Sediminicoccus sp. KRV36: one gene and its partner. The protein of the gene in region 1 interacts with the protein of each later gene in a pairwise test. Links are inferred from orthologs where the notes say so. Each region holds a gene or a part of one and is shown on either strand. Other genes may lie near its edges.

The links.
Region 2: the proteins of tsaE (region 1) and rlmB interact in binary tests that used the Escherichia coli proteins (3 or more experiments, as listed by UniProt). The link is inferred for Sediminicoccus sp. KRV36 from one-to-one orthologs.

Annotation. Positions count from the first base shown.
Region 1 is NZ_CP085081.1:4,702,958-4,706,118, reverse strand. What follows is about bases 54-2,905. They hold tsaE (tRNA (adenosine(37)-N6)-threonylcarbamoyltransferase complex ATPase subunit type 1 TsaE), read right to left. Parts: upstream 1,771-2,905; coding sequence 1,336-1,770; downstream 54-1,335. Other genes in these bases: LHU95_RS22405 (phosphoenolpyruvate carboxykinase), read left to right, coding at 2,796-2,905; LHU95_RS22410 (DUF2470 domain-containing protein), read left to right, coding at 1,893-2,630; LHU95_RS22420 (phosphotransferase), read right to left, coding at 404-1,339; LHU95_RS22425 (nucleotidyltransferase family protein), read right to left, coding at 54-392. Also shown: more of LHU95_RS22425, read right to left, coding at 1-53; more of LHU95_RS22405, read left to right, coding at 2,906-3,161. UniProt on the Escherichia coli protein: Required for the formation of a threonylcarbamoyl group on adenosine at position 37 (t(6)A37) in tRNAs that read codons beginning with adenine.
Region 2 is NZ_CP085081.1:2,369,212-2,372,257, reverse strand. Bases 1-2,737 are described here. They hold rlmB (23S rRNA (guanosine(2251)-2'-O)-methyltransferase RlmB), read left to right. Parts: upstream 1-853; coding sequence 854-1,621; downstream 1,622-2,737. Other genes in these bases: LHU95_RS11000 (hypothetical protein), read left to right, coding at 2,507-2,737; LHU95_RS11005 (fumarylacetoacetate hydrolase family protein), read left to right, coding at 1,627-2,391; LHU95_RS11020 (hypothetical protein), read right to left, coding at 18-578; LHU95_RS11025 (DUF1045 domain-containing protein), read left to right, coding at 1-37. Outside these bases: phnD (phosphate/phosphite/phosphonate ABC transporter substrate-binding protein), read left to right, coding at 2,872-3,046. UniProt on the Escherichia coli protein: Specifically methylates the ribose of guanosine 2251 in 23S rRNA.

The DNA of each region.
Region 1 (3,161 bases):
AGCAAGGCATCCATTTGTGCCGGGTCGAAATGCCGCGCGAGCAGGGTCAGGGCCGGGGTGGGACCATCCAGCCAATAGGCGTCGCCATTCACCACGGCGAAGGGCGCCTCGCCCAGGCGGGGCAGGGCACGGCGGATGCCGCCGCCGGTCTCCAGCAATTCGGGCTCCAGCTGCAGGCGCAGCCGGGGCGGCGTGCCCTCCCGCGCGGCCAGCGCCGCTGCCACCTTTTCGGCGCACCAATGGGCGTTGACGACCACCTCCTCGACGCCGGCCAGCGCCAGCCGGTCCAGCGCGTGGTCCAGCAGCGAGCGGCCAAGCAGCGGCAGCAGCGGCTTCGCCGTCTCTGCCGTCAGGGGCCGCATGCGGCTACCGAGGCCGGCGGCGAGGAGCATGCCCTTTTGCATCACGGGTTCTGCCGCCGCCCGGCGGGCAGATGCGCATCGAGGAAGCGTGCCAGGGGCATGGCGGCCGGATGTTCCAGCGCGCGGCCCAGCAGCGCCCAGCAGCGCGGCCCGTGCCGCAGATAGTGCGGCTTGCCGTCGCGCCGATCCAGCCGCACCCACAGGGCCGCCACGCGCAAATGCCGTTGTGCCGCATGCACCGCCATGGCCGCGCGAAAGCCTTCGGCATCCAGCCCCGGGCGCTGCGCGAGATAGGCGCTGACCACCGCCTCCCGCAGGGCGGGGTCCACGTCACGCCGCGCATCCTCCACCAGGGAGACGAGGTCATAGGCGGGGTGGCCGGTGGCCGCATCCTGGAAATCGATCACCGCCATGCCGCGCGGCGTGGGGATCAGATTGGCCGGAAAATAATCCCGGTGGACAAAGCCTTCCCCCGCGAAAGGGGCGAGCATGGCGGCAAGCGCACTGCCCAGCCCCTGGCGGATTTCGGGGCCGCAGGGCGTGCCGAAGGTGGCGGGCCACCACCAGTCGCAGAATGTCGCCTCGGTGGCGCGGATCATGGCCGCGGCATCCCAGGCGGGCAGCCCTGCGGGCGGTGGCGCCGCGTGCAGTGCCACGAGGCTGCGCGCGGCGTCGAAATAGAGCGGCGCCGCCTCGGCCCCCGCATCCAGCGCGTCGGCCATGCTGGCCCTGCCCAGATCCTGCACCAGGGCGGTGTGAGTAGCGGCCTCCACGCCGATCACCCCCGGCGCCGGCACGCCGAGCGATTCCAGATGCCGCGCCACCCGCAGGAACGCATCGAGATATTCGGCCGAGGGCGTCCGCATGAGAAGCGCCGGGCGTGGCCCCCCGCTGAGCCGGATATAGTGCTTGCTGGCATCAGCCTGGAGGATGTCCTGCCGGGCCGTGGCATAGCCATGGGCATCGAGCAGCGTCACAGGCGCCCCTCCCAGCCGGACAGGCGCGCCTGCCGGGCCTCCTCCGAAGCGCCGGGGAGCAGTTCCACGTGAAGCGCCCCCTGCGGGACGAGCGGCCCGAGCCGCTCCGGCCATTCCACCAGGATGATCCCCGCCCGCGCCTCATCCCAGCCCAGCTCGATCAGCCCGGCCGGCCCGCCCAGCCGGTACAGGTCGAAATGATGCGCTGCGATGCCGCCCGGCAGGTCATAGGATTGCACGAGGGTGAAGGTGGGGCTGGGCACTTCCAGCGCCGGATCGCCGGTCGCGGCGCGCAGGAAGGCGCGGGCCAGGGCGGATTTTCCCGCACCGAGCGGCCCTTGCAGCAGCAGCGCATCACCCGCGCGCGCCAGCCCGGCCAGGCGCGTGGCCAGCGCCTCGGTGGCGGTCAGGGTGTCGAGCGTGATGTTCATGCTCTTCCATCTTGCAGGGCGGCGGCGAGTCCCGCAAAGCGGGCGGAAGGCGGGTGCGGCCCGCGCATCTTTCGCCACCGCCGCCGCTGGAAGAATCCGCGGCCCGCGCGCATCTTCCCCCCATGCCCGACGATACGCCCCCCGACCCTGGTTTCGAAGCGCGCCGCATCATCCGCGCCGCAACGGCCGCGACCCTCGCCACCCAGCAGGAAGGCCAGCCCTTCGCCAGCCTGGTGACGCCCGGCTGCACACCTGGCCTCGCCCCGCTGCTGTGGCTGTCCTCCCTCTCGGAGCATACGCGGCATCTGCAGCGGGAGCCGCGCTGCGCGCTGCTCTTCACCGCCCCCGCCGAGACGCTGAACCCACAAACCGCGCCGCGCGTGACGCTGACCGGGATCGCCGAGCAGATCACCGATGCCGCGCTGAAGGCGCGCTGGCTGGCGCGCCACCCCTATGCCGCGCTCTACGCTGATTTCGGCGATTTCGCGCTGTGGCGGGTGACGCCGATGGGCGCGCTGATGGTGGGTGGCTTCGCCCGCGCCACGCGCCTCAAGATGGCGCAGCTCCTGCCGGAGCCGGAGGCCGTGGCGGCCATCGCCGAAGCCGAGGCCGGCATCATCGAACATGTGAATACGGACCATGCCGATGCCGTGGCGGTCATCGCCACAGCGCTGCTCGGGGGCGCGCCGGGCGCATGGCTGCTGACTGCGGTGGATGTCGATGGGCTGGAGCTGAGCTGTGGCGAAACGGTGCTGCGCCTGGGTTTCGCAGCCCCCGCCCGGGATGCCGATTCCGTGCGTGCCGAATTGATCCGGACAGCCCGTCGGGCCAGGGCGATTATTGCTGCAACGCAGCAATAACGAATTTCCGCAAAGCCACGGAAATTCGCGCTTTACTGGCATTGACCGGCGCCGTCCGATCGCCGTAATTCCGCCGCGACTGTCATCGAAATGCCCCCAGTGACACTGCACGACCGGGACAGGTGAAACGGTCACGGCTTTGAGCTCGTAAACGGGGAACTCCGCATGACCGCATCCGCCCTCGCCGGCACTGGCGTTGCCTCCAGCAACCCGGTTCACGCCAATCTGACGGCGCCGCTGCTGGTGCAGCACGCCCTGGCGCGTGGGGAAGGCCGGCTCTCGGCGGATGGCGCCTTCATCGCCATCACGGGCGTGCATACGGGCCGTTCCGTGCAGGACAAGTTCGTGGTGGATGATCCCGCCGTCACCCAGGACATCTGGTGGGGCAAGATCAACAAGAAGATGGAGGCCGCGAAGTTCCAGGGCCTCGCCACCAAGGTGCGCGGCTGGCTGGCCGAGCGCCCGGTGCTGTTCACGCAGGATCTCTATGCGGGTGCGGACCCCGCGCATCGCATCCGCGTGCGCCTGGTG
Region 2 (3,046 bases), 2.3 Mb from region 1 along the record:
CGCGGAACGGCTCAGCCTCAGCGGGCCGGCAGCGTAGCCGGCGCTTCACCGCGCGGGCCGCCGCCATGATGGCCACGATGATGGCCGCGCTGGGGCAGCTCCTCACGCACCACCGCGCCATCGCCATTGGCATCCGCCGCGCGGAAGCGGGCTTCCACCGCCGGGCGGATTTCCACCAGCGTCACCTGGCCGTTCCGGTCCGCGTCCAGGGCGCGGAACATGGCGGCGCGGCCTTGCTCCATGCGCGCGGCGTGCTCGGGCCGTGGCGTGGGGGCATTGGCCGGGCGGACGCGCAGCGTGGCGAATTCCTCGATGCTGAGGCCGCCGCTGCGATCGGCATCGGCGGTGGCGAAGCGCGTCGTCACGAAGGTCCAGGATTCCTCGAAAGTGATGCGGCCATCGCGATTGGCGTCCAGCAGCTCGAACATCCGCGCGCCACGATCTCCGCGCGGGCCACGATCGGGGCGCGCATCGGTAGCAGCAGGGGGTGCGCCAGGGGGAGTCGCGGCGGGCTGGGCATGGGCCAGGCCGGCGCTGATGAGGATCAGGCCAAGGCCGAGGGTGGGGGCGAATTTCATCGGTGTTCTCCAGTTGCGGGAGACGGCGTGTGTGTCGCTCCGTTGTCAGGAAGATGGGCGCCGAATGTAACAGGCGCATGCCGGAGAGCGCTTCAGCGCGTGAGGAAATGTGACGCCCTGATCCATCAGGCCGGGAATGCCGGGTGTCGGATTTGAACCGACGACCTACCGCTTACAAGGCGGTTGCTCTACCCCTGAGCTAACCCGGCGCCGCCCTCTTTCTATGACAGCACGGCGCCGCTTGCCAGCGGGGCCTGCCCGCGCTTCATGGAGGCATGCGCCAGCAACGACACCGCCCCCGCCCCCAGGATACCGCACCCGGCAATGACGGGGGGGCCGTCTGGCTCTATGGCCTGCACGCCGTCTCGGCCGCCTTGGCCAATCCTGCCCGCCGCCTGCGCCGCCTCCTGGTCACGCGCGGCGCCGAGCAGGAGCTGGCCGAGCGCTTCTCCCCCCCCTGGCGCATCGCGCCCGAGCCGGTGGAGCGCAACCGCCTCGATGCGCTTTTGCCGCCCGATGCCATCCACCAGGGGGCCGCCCTGCTGGTGGACCCGCTGCCCTCCCCCGCCATGGAGCGGCTGCTGGAGGGCACCACCGGCCCCGTCCTGGTGCTGGACCAGGTGACGGACCCGCGCAATGTCGGCGCCATCCTGCGCTCGGCCGCGGCTTTTGGCGCGGCGGCCCTGGTGGTGCAGGAGCGCCATGCCCCGCAGGAAACCGGCGCGCTGGCCCGCGCCGCCTCGGGCGCGCTGGAGGTGGTGCCCATCCTGCGGGAGGTCAATCTCGCCCGCGCGCTGGACCAGTTGAAGAAGGCCGGGCTCTGGGTGGTGGGGCTGGAGGCGGCAGGGCCCGTCACCCTCGCGCAGTCGGGGCTGACCGGGCGGCGCGTCGCACTCGTGCTGGGTGCCGAGGGCGAGGGCCTGCGCCGCCTGACGCGTGAGACCTGCGATGAGCTGGTGCGCCTGCCGATCCATTCGGCGATGGAAAGCCTGAATGTCTCGGCCGCCGCCGCCGTCGCCTTGTATGAACTGGCCAGGGAGTGAACCAGATGAGCCAAGCCGCCGAGATGATCCTGGAGGCCCGCCGCGCCCGCCGCATCCTGCCCCCCCTTGGTGCTGCGGCGCCGCGCGATGTGGCCGCCGGCTATGCCGTGCAGCATGCCGTCGCCACCGCTCAGGGCGCCCTGCCGCCCGCCGGCTTCAAGATCGGCGCCACGACGAAGCAGATGCAGGAATATCTGGGCCTCGCGCATCCTGCGGCCGGCTTCGTGCCGGCGGGCAGCCTGAATGCCGATGGCTTCACCGCCCCCTATGCGCAATTCCTCGGCCTCGGCGTCGAATGCGAGGTGGGTGTGCGCCTCGGGGCGGATCTGCCCTTCGGCCCCACCACCCGCGCAGCGGCCGAAGCCGCCGTGGCGGAGGTCTTTCCCGCCATCGAGATCGTGGAGAAGCGCTATGGCGATCTGGCGGCGCTGGGCACGCCCACGCTGATCGCCGACCAGGTGTTCCATGCCTCCGGCGTGCTGGGCCGCCCTGCCGCGGATTGGCGGGCGCTGGACCTCGGCGCCATGCGGGGCGAGATGTTCGTGGATGGCGCCTCACGCGGGGGCGGCCATGGGCGCGATCTGCTGGGCCACCCGATGGAGGCGCTGGCCTGGCTCGCGGGCTCGGGGGCGGCCGAGGTGTTTGGCGGGTTGAAGGCGGGCCAGGTGGTCTGGCTCGGTTCCGTCACGCCGCCGATCTGGCTGGATGGCCCCTGCGCGGTGCGGGTGGTGTTCGAGGGCCTGGGCGAAGTTTCAGCGAAATTCATGTGATTTGGCCGCCGGGGCAAGGCTCTGTTAACGCCCCGCCCGCTAGAACGCCCAAAGCCGGAGCTGAGCCGGACGGAAACCTACCGCCAGGAGGGCGGGCAAGCGGATGAATGATCCCATGCCCCCGCCCTCCGACTGGAAGGACATGCCGGATGAGTTGCAACTCGTCCTGGCACGCGAAGCCCTGCGCCGCGCGGCTGAAACCCTGGCCGAGCACGCCGAATTGCTCGCCCTCGAAATGGAGGATGGCGCGCTGCGCGATCGCGGCGGGCCGGATGCCTTGCGGCTCTTTGCCTCGGTCGTGCGTGCCACGAGCCTCGACTCGATGGGGCCGGTGGGCCACGCGTGAATTGCAGCCCGGGCCAGGATGTCCGAGGCTGACAGCGCCGCCCCCAGGCGCTATGTGACATGGCGGCGATGACATCCGGGCGTAAGCCGGGGCATCGCCGCCGTGACGATAAAAAACAGGGGAAACAGGCCGCCATGATCCGCAAGCTTCTGGCCATGACGTTTTTGAGCATGGGCGCCATCGCTGGCACGCCCGGCGCGGCCATGGCCCAGCCCGCCGCCTGCTCGCATCGCGGCGCGCTGGATGATGCCTATTGCGATGAAAACCGGGACCTCGTCGCCGATGTGCCGACCGACCCCGCCCGGCTGC